DNA from 4 places in the Pantoea sp. Lu_F5_004 genome. Region 2 is predicted to be linked to each of the others. Evidence: predicted binding sites of a transcription regulator. Region 2 holds the regulator's gene; each other region holds the start of a gene.

Region 1 (2,201 bases), 980 kb from region 2:
CTCTTCCAGCAGCTTATTGTTCTCCAGCAGCACCCGGCGGCGGTCCGCCAGCTCGACTTTGATATCTTCCATCGCCTGCAGAATACGCTCACGCGGCGTCACGTAGTGCGTCTTGGGGTAGATGGTAAAGCGCGGCACGACCGAATCGATCTGGCCGGTCAGCGGGTCAAACAGCGACAGACGCTCAACCTCTTCGTCAAACAGCTCGACGCGCAGCGCAATGTCGTCCGACTCCGCCGGGAAGATATCGATCACTTCGCCGCGCACCCGGAAGGTACCGCGCTGGAACGCCTGGTCGTTGCGGGTGTACTGCAGCTCTGACAGACGGCGCAGAATACTGCGCTGATCGATAATCATGCCGCGGGTCAGGTGGAGCATCATTTTCAGATAGAGATCGGGATCGCCCAGACCGTAGATAGCCGAAACCGACGCCACCACAATGACATCGCGCCGTTCCAGCAGCGCCTTGGTGGCCGACAGACGCATCTGTTCGATATGTTCGTTCACCGACGCATCCTTTTCGATAAAGGTGTCGGAGCTCGGCACATAGGCTTCTGGCTGGTAATAGTCGTAGTATGAGACGAAAAACTCGACGGCGTTATCCGGGAAAAACTCTTTCATCTCGCCATAGAGCTGGGCGGCCAGCGTCTTGTTGGGCGCCAGCACCATGGTCGGACGGTTGAGGTCGGCAATCACGTTGGCGACGGTAAACGTTTTACCAGAGCCGGTTACGCCTAATAAGGTCTGATGGGCCAGTCCATCCTCCAGCCCCTCTTCCAGGCGACGTATCGCCTCAGGCTGGTCGCCCGAAGGTTTAAAGGCGGAGTTCAATTTAAAGGCTTTGCTCATGAATGCAGTTCCTGCTGGAGAAGTCGGCGGGCAGGCACTCATTTTACTCTGCTATGGTGATTTTGCCAGAAAATAATACTGGATATAAAAACAGTATTGGTGCAATGTTAACGCCAGCAGGATGGCACCTGCTGTCCCTGCAGGCTGGCAGCGTTATCGCTCAGCTTGTTGCGCAATGTTATCCCCAGGCAGAGATCTGATTTAACATTTGTCAATAGAGTGTCACAAAATTACAGTACCGTTACCTGACAGATAATTCTCAGGCTTGTTTTTTGATAACAAACTGATTTTATTGAAATAAGGCTATGAGGCCAGATTCTCGTCATTATGTTACCAGGCCGCGTATTTCCTCGCTTCCAACTGGTTTTCATTACCTAATGCACAAGGTTATCCACAGGAATGGTGGATAAGTGATGGCAGCCCCGACGCCATCAGCTGTGTATAATTTTTCCCTGCCTTCTCACTACCGTGAAAATAATTTTTTTTGCGTTAAATTTCGCGTCGCCTGCTGCCGGATTATTCTGCAATTTTAATCTGTCACCGGGTGCCGTACGCAAATTTTCACGCCTCATACTAAGATTCTTAATCGGACTTGCTGCCACGTCAGAGTACGTCTGCACCAGAAACAGCGCCCCGAGGCACTGCAAAAGTGCAGGCGCGTGATCACCGTGGGGAATTGATAAGTTTTTCTCACCTTTCTTCCCTGACACGAGGCGCTCCGGCAGGAAACAGGGCCGTTTTTAGATCTGGCCTGGGAATTGCAGGAGTCAGTAGCGTTACCGCGCTGAATGCGCACTGTGCTGCAATGGCGAGGCTGCCGTTGCTGATGACTTGTTTGCCAGACGACAGAGCGCGGAAGCAATCAGGCTAATGATCGGGAAGGAGAGTGTCAGATGCTGAGTTTACGTTCGGTAAATCAATTTTACGGTCAAAACCATATTCTGTGGGATGTGGACCTGGATCTGTCGCCTGGCACCTGCACCGGCATTCTGGGCCGTCCTGGCATGGGTAAAACCACGCTGGTGAACTGCATCATGGGCAGATTGCCGATTAACAGCGGCTCCATCTCCTGGAAAGAGGATGGCTCGCCGCCGGAAGATCTGCTGCTGCAACCGGCTGAACAACGGGCGCAGATGGGGATTGGCTATGTGCCGCAGGGCCGCCATATTTTTACTCAGATGAGCGTGGAAGATAATCTGCTGATTGCCCTGCTGGCGGGTGCCAGCCAGCGCGACCGCCATCGCGCCATTCCCGAAATGGTGTTCGACCTCTTCCCGGCGCTCTACTCTCTGCGCCAGCAGCGCAGCGGCGATCTGCCGATCGATCAGCAGCAACAGCTGGCCCTGGCGCGC
Region 2 (2,201 bases):
GGCACAAAATAGGGGAAGACGCGTGGGCCATTGTGGATAAACACGTGACGCGGCAGCAGAGAACCATCAATCTCCAGCGGAGTGAGCGGGTCGGGCAGATGATGCCGCAGACACTGTGCGCGTAAAGTCAGTAAGTCGGCCTTCGAATCGTAAGGCAAAACATACATAATAGGTCGGGTCGGATCCAGACCATGTTCAGACACGGGATCGGCCGGAATGGCCTTACTTTTTACCAAAAACGACAGTGGTAAATTAAGCAGTTTGTAATAGAGTTTACGCCAACCTGACATAGACAACATGAAGCCTCTTGTTAGCAAAGCGCCGCAAGCATACCAGAAAGCGCAGCGAAGATCTGTGGTGGTGCCAATTGCACGCAGCCCAGACATTGACGTCAATCCGATGAAAGGGTTCCCACATCATGGCAAATAATGCCACCGGACTTATCAGAATAGTAAAAGCTGCAGGTTACTCATGGCAGGGACTGCGTGCCGCCTGGCAACATGAAGCTGCGTTTCGGCAGGAAGCGCTGGCTGCGCTGGCCGCTATTGTTATCGCGTGCTGGCTGGATGTCGATGTGGTCGCCCGCATCCTCATGATTGGGACGGTGGTGCTGGTGGTCATTGTTGAAATCCTCAATAGCGCCATTGAAGCGGTGGTCGACCGTATTGGTCAGGAGCATCATCCGCTGGCGGGCCGGGCAAAAGACATGGGTTCGGCGGCGGTGTTGATCAGCATCTTACTGGCACTCTTCGTCTGGATCGCGCTGCTCTGGACACATTTGCGATAAGCCTTCCATAACGCGTCTGAGGGCGCGTTTTCCCTGACAATCGGTTTCCATTTCACCAATACCTGTATATACTCACAGCGACTGTATAAACAACCAGGGGGCGGGATGAAAGCATTAACCAGCAGGCAGCAGCAGGTCTATGACCTGATTCGCGACCATATTTCTTCAACGGGCATGCCGCCTACGCGTGCCGAGATCGCCGCGCAGCTGGGCTTCCGTTCGCCGAATGCGGCAGAAGAGCATCTGAAAGCGCTGGCGCGCAAAGGCGTCATCGAGATCGTTTCCGGTGCATCGCGCGGCATTCGACTGTTAATGGAAGTAGAAGCCTCAGAAGGGCTACCGCTGATTGGGCGGGTTGCTGCCGGTGAGCCGATCATGGCGCAGGAACATATCGAAACCCACTATAAGGTCGATCCGGGCCTGTTTAAGCCGTCTGCTGACTTCCTGCTGCGCGTCAGCGGAATGTCGATGAAAGATATCGGGATTATGGATGGCGACCTGCTCGCGGTGCATAAAACCCAGGATGTGCGTAACGGCCAGGTTGTGGTTGCCCGCATTGATGATGAAGTCACCGTTAAGCGCTGGAAAAAGCAGGGTGCTATCGTGCATCTGCTGCCTGAAAACAGCGATTTTGACCCGATTGTTGTCGATACCCGTGCGCAGTCACTGACCATTGAAGGTCTGGCAGTTGGCGTGGTGCGCAACGGCGAGTGGCTCTGATTCTTCTGCCAGCGTGCATTCGTCTTCTCTGATGCTATTCTGTCTGCCCTAATTTTGTCGCTGCCTCTTTTGCGCAGCGACACTGAGCACGGAACGGCGAATGCGCTTTATTACGGCAACCGATAAAAATCTCTGGCGGCTTGCGCTGCCGATGATCCTTTCAAACATCACCGTTCCCTTACTGGGAGTGGTCGATACTGCAGTAATTGGTCATCTCGACAGCCCTGTCTATCTTGGCGGGGTTGCGGTCGGGACGACAGTGACCAGCTTCCTTTTTATGCTGCTGCTTTTCCTTCGAATGAGTACTACTGGCCTTACGGCACAGGCGTTTGGCGCGGGCGATAAAACCGCTCTGGCGCGCGCGCTGACGCAACCGCTGATTATCGCGCTGCTGGCGGGCGTACTGTTCATCGCTTTGCGTTATCCGATTATTCAGCTGTCGACCCATCTGGTTGGCGGCAATCCCGATGTACTCGAACAGGCGGCACTGTTTATTCAGATTCGCTGGCTCAGTGCGCCTGCCACGCTGGCAAACCTGGTCATTCTGGGCTGGCTGCTGGGCGTGCAGTATGCACGCGCGCCGGTGATCCTGCTGGTCGTGGGGAACCTGGTTAACATCGTGCTCGATCTCTGGCTGGTGATGGGGCTGCACTGGGGTGTCGCGGGGGCGGCCACCGCCACGGCGCTGGCAGAG
Region 3 (2,201 bases), 1.6 Mb from region 2:
TAGCGTTGAGCCGTTTGCCGATCCGATGACCCACGCCCCAGACTTCCGCCACATCAATCAGCGCCAGCAGCTTTTTTTGTCGTTCAGGGTTCGACAGGTCGACAATGCCGCCGGTTTTGCTCCACTTTTTGGCCGCAAAATTCGCCAGCTTGGCCAGCGTTTTAGTCTGGGCAATGCCGACGCCCACGGTCAGATGGGTCTCTTTGCCTATTCGTTCTCTGACCTGATGGCCAAAGGTCTCCAGCGCCATACAGTTCTGCACGCCGGTGAGATCCATAAAGGCCTCGTCGATTGAGTAGATCTCCACCGACGGCGCCATCTCTTCCAGTATGGTCATCACCCGATGGCTCATGTCGGCGTAGAGCGCATAATTTGAGCTGAAAACCTGCACCGCGTGACGCGTTAGTTCTTCACGCATTTTAAAATAGGGCGCGCCCATTTTGATGCCGGCTTTCTTTGCCTCGGCGCTGCGCGCAATCACGCAGCCGTCGTTGTTCGACAGCACTACTACCGGTTTACCTTTAAGGTCAGGCCGGAAAACGGTTTCACACGACGCGTAAAAGCAGTTCACATCGACCAGCGCGAACATGGTCAGTGGGTCGCTTTAATAACAAAGGTTACAACGCCAAACACTTCCAGCGCATCTTCGGTCTGGATAGCGATCGGTTTAAATTTGGTATTCATCGGCATCAGTTGCAGGCAGGGATGAAGCTGGAGACGTTTAACGGTGAATTCACCTTCGACCGCGGCGACCACAATATCGCCGTGTGAGGCGGTGAGTGAACTGTCGACCACCAGCATGTCACCATCATTGATGCCCGCCTCAATCATTGACTCGCCGCTGACCCGGACAAAATAGGTGGCGCTGGGGTGCCGGACCATCAGCGCATTGAGATCAATGCGTTGTTCGACATAATCCTGCGCCGGGGATGGAAATCCGCACGGCACACGTTCGATATATAGCGGTAAAGGCATAACGGCACGAATGTCCGCAGGTTTAATGAATTCCATAATTTCGCTCCTTTTTCAGATTACTGTATATAAACACAGTAATAGCTAATCCCCCTTTTAATCAAGTGAGATGGGACATCTTTAAGCGAAAGGGTTGATGGTAATGCACTTTTTTTTAAACGTTTTTTCGCATTGCCGTCAGAGTAAGCGGAAACGGGTTACTTTCGCCGCACCGCAGGAATAGCGTCGATTTCTTCTTACAGTAAAGAATCTTATAAATTCACCGGCTGATTATTTTTACTTAAGGAAAATCTGACAACACTTCTCTGGCATTCGGAGAGGTTTGAATATTACGGGCGGGCTGGTTATTCTGCTTTTTTTAAGCATGGAGGGGTTATGGCAGACGACGATCGAATCAAACATCTGGAAGAGGCAGTTGCGCAGTTAACGGTTGAGACTACGGTATTAAAAGCGATACTCGGTCAGCAAATTGCGCTGAATAATCTCAATTACAAAGGGAAGTTTGACGATGTACTGGCGGCGCTGGCGAAAGAGTATGCCGAACGCGGTCTGGAAGAGGGCAATAACCAGGCTATCCATGATGCCCTGCGTCAGTATATTAAATATGAGCCACCCGCAATGGAATAAGCGGACTTTCCGGCAGCGTCCGATTGCCGGACTTTATCGGCTCCTGAACGCTGCCACCGTCCTCCCCTGCACCGCCTCCGCAGCAGCCTCAGACGATACCGGTTAGTATTTACACCTCGCTGTCACTCTCCAGCGCATCCTGAATCGCGTCGGCCAGATTAGCAACTTCATTCGCCACGGCCTGCAGATCCCAGGCGGTTTTTGAGCCGGTTGCCGAGGTGGAGGCGCTGACGGACTCTTTTGCCACTGACAGAGCAGCAGCCACAGCGACCGAACGTTTATGTTGTTCCTGAGTCATGCCCGCAGGCGGAATTGCGAAATAGTCGTGAACCATGATCATTTCCTTGTGATAAATAAGGGGTCAACCTTAGCCTTCTGCATCAGGCGTGGGAAGTGAATTATGCGGCATGGCCTGTCAGACGGCCAGGATTGCAGCAGCACAATCGCACCCGCCACTTTTCCAGCGTTGAAACCTGTACAACTTTGGCTGAAATCTGCGGAAAAAAGCGGTTTTAACGTGTTGATGTGTCGTCAGCATAATTTCCAGCCTGCTGGTCTGAAAATCGCCGCCCTCTGAAAACCTCACCAACCCGCTGTATTTA
Region 4 (2,201 bases), 1.5 Mb from region 2:
GCTGTTTTCGCCGTAGATCAACTGCAAAACCAGGCCGAACAGCACGCCGATCACCAGACCGGTCAGCACTTTTTTCGACAGGCTCCAGTTCTGACGGCTGAAGCGAGAGAGCAATACCAGCAGCACCACAAAGGCTACGATATTAAGCGTAAGAGGAAGGTCCATACTGAAACTCCAGAGTAATGCGGCCTTTCGCTCTGGAAAGGCCGCATAATGTTAATCACGAATTAAGACAGCAGGAATGGTAACAGCAGGCGAAGAGGGTGCCTTATATCCAAATGGCATGGTTTATAACTTTAAGGTGTTTTGTGCTGATTTATTGCGCAGTATGACTGGAAATCAACCGTCCGACGCCATTTTGTAGCGTATCGAACAGCTGTGACGGCCAGCCGTTTGCACCAAAAGATGGCATGCCTACCGGAAACCAGAGCGCATAACCCACCAGTCCCAGACACAATGCCCGCTCAAGCTGGTTGCCTTTCTGGCTGCGCAGAATCGGCAGCCGGAAGCGCCAGCGGCAGGGCCACAGCAGCGGAACCCCGGCAGGCGTCAGCATATCGGCCACAATATGGCTAAGGTAGCCCAGCGTCAGACCCTGCAGGACATCAGTGGGTATCGGCGACGACCGGGGCAGGTTTATCTGAAAAAGCCACAAACCAGCGGCTATCGCCAGCAAACTGTGGGTAAAGCCGCGATGGCCGAACGCGCGCGCAATAGGATGAGAGAGCCAGCGCAGTCGCTGTCCCAGCAGAGATTTAGGGTGATCGATATCGGGCAACAGACATGTCAGCAGGGCTGAGGGAACAAGATGCCACCAGTCGGCTTGCGCCAGCACCGGTGTCAGCTCAGCACGCTTCGCAAAGATAGCGCTGGCAATGGCAAAAATGATGTGGCCTTCGCCCGTCATGATAGAACCTGGTTGCAAAGAAAACTGTCGATGCATCCAGTATAGGGATTTATCCAGTAAATGAGAACATGTGACGCTGTAACGAAGCATGAATATTATTAACAAGGCGGACAGCGATGAAACACCGTCCGCCATTAAGATTAACGCGCCAGCCAGCCGCCATCCACTGCCAGGGTATAGCCATTCACGTAGTCAGATGCGGAAGAGGCCAGGAAGACCACCGGGCCCATCATGTCATCCGGCACGCCCCAGCGGCCTGCCGGAATACGCCCCAGAATCTCTTCACTGCGCGACTCATCATTACGAAGCTGTTCCGTATTGTTGGTGGCCATGTAACCGGGAGCGATGGCATTGACGTTAATGCCATGTTTTGCCCACTCGTTCGCCATCAGACGGGTCAGCCCCATCACGGCACTTTTCGACGCCGTATAAGAGGGCACCCGGATACCGCCCTGGAAGGAGAGCATGGAGGCGATATTGATGATCTTGCCGCCATTACCCTGCGCGATAAACTGACGGGCAACCTGCTGTGACAGGAAAAACAGGCTCTTGCTGTTAAGATTCATCACGTCATCCCAGTCCTGCTCACTGAAATTCAGTGCGTCTTCACGGCGGATAATGCCGGCATTGTTGACCAGAATGTCAATTTTACCGGCAGCGGCCAGCGCCTGTTCAACCACTGAGGCCACCACGCTGGTCTGCATCAGATCGGCCTGCACCGGCCAGAACCGGCGACCCAGCGCCTCCACTTTACTTTGGGTATCATCCGGGCCATCACGGTTAACGCCGACGATATCACAACCCGCCTGGGCCAGACCCAGCGCCATACCTTGCCCTAAACCGGTGTTACAGCCGGTCACCAGCGCGATTTTACCTTCCAGGTTAAACGTACTCAGTACCATGGTATTTCTCCTCTGCTCAGCGCAGTTCACTGATTTTGACGTGGTCCATGTCATCAAAGACCTGATTCTCACCCACCATGCCCCAGATAAAGGTGTAACGCTGGGTGCCGACACCGGCGTGAATTGACCAGCTGGGTGAGATCACCGCCTGCTCGTTGTGTACCAGCAGATGGCGGGTTTGCTGCGGTTGCCCCATCATGTGGAAGACGGCGCACTCTTCGCTCATATCGAAGTAGAAATAGACTTCCATGCGGCGTTCATGGGTGTGGCAGGGCATGGTGTTCCACAGGCTGCCTTCATCCAGTTTGGTTAAGCCCATGGTGAGCTGACAGGTGGGCAATACATCCGGCACGATAAATTTGTTAATGGTGCGGCGATTGGAGGTCGCGGCA

Evidence for each region. The regulator LexA, encoded in region 2, represses DNA repair genes until DNA is damaged. The targets are predictions, from matches to a motif close to TNCTGTATGTACATACAGNA.
Region 1: uvrB (excinuclease ABC subunit UvrB) is a predicted target of LexA. The motif match lies at 926-945, and genes of this name have one in related genera.
Region 3: umuD (translesion error-prone DNA polymerase V autoproteolytic subunit) is a predicted target of LexA. The motif match lies at 1,033-1,052, and genes of this name have one in related genera.
Region 4: ACR8BN_RS10855 (metal-dependent hydrolase) is a predicted target of LexA. The motif match lies at 930-949, and genes of this name have one in related genera.

The regions. Positions count from the first base shown of each region.
Region 1 covers NZ_CP194946.1:2,865,565-2,867,765, forward strand. Annotated here, with positions in the region: gene uvrB (excinuclease ABC subunit UvrB) at 1-849, opposite strand, end outside; gene ACR8BN_RS13300 (ABC transporter ATP-binding protein) at 1,743-2,201, shown strand, end outside.
Region 2 covers NZ_CP194946.1:3,846,807-3,849,007, reverse strand. Annotated here, with positions in the region: gene plsB (glycerol-3-phosphate 1-O-acyltransferase PlsB) at 1-290, opposite strand, end outside; gene ACR8BN_RS17865 (diacylglycerol kinase) at 419-787, shown strand; gene lexA (transcriptional repressor LexA) at 893-1,507, shown strand; gene dinF (MATE family efflux transporter DinF) at 1,608-2,201, shown strand, end outside.
Region 3 covers NZ_CP194946.1:2,251,212-2,253,412, forward strand. Annotated here, with positions in the region: gene umuC (translesion error-prone DNA polymerase V subunit UmuC) at 1-589, opposite strand, end outside; gene umuD (translesion error-prone DNA polymerase V autoproteolytic subunit) at 592-1,011, opposite strand; gene ACR8BN_RS10410 (hypothetical protein) at 1,348-1,599, shown strand; gene ACR8BN_RS10415 (hypothetical protein) at 1,709-1,933, opposite strand.
Region 4 covers NZ_CP194946.1:2,336,473-2,338,673, reverse strand. Annotated here, with positions in the region: gene ACR8BN_RS10860 (L-cystine transporter) at 1-165, opposite strand, end outside; gene ACR8BN_RS10855 (metal-dependent hydrolase) at 317-907, opposite strand; gene kduD (2-dehydro-3-deoxy-D-gluconate 5-dehydrogenase KduD) at 1,048-1,809, opposite strand; gene kduI (5-dehydro-4-deoxy-D-glucuronate isomerase) at 1,826-2,201, opposite strand, start outside.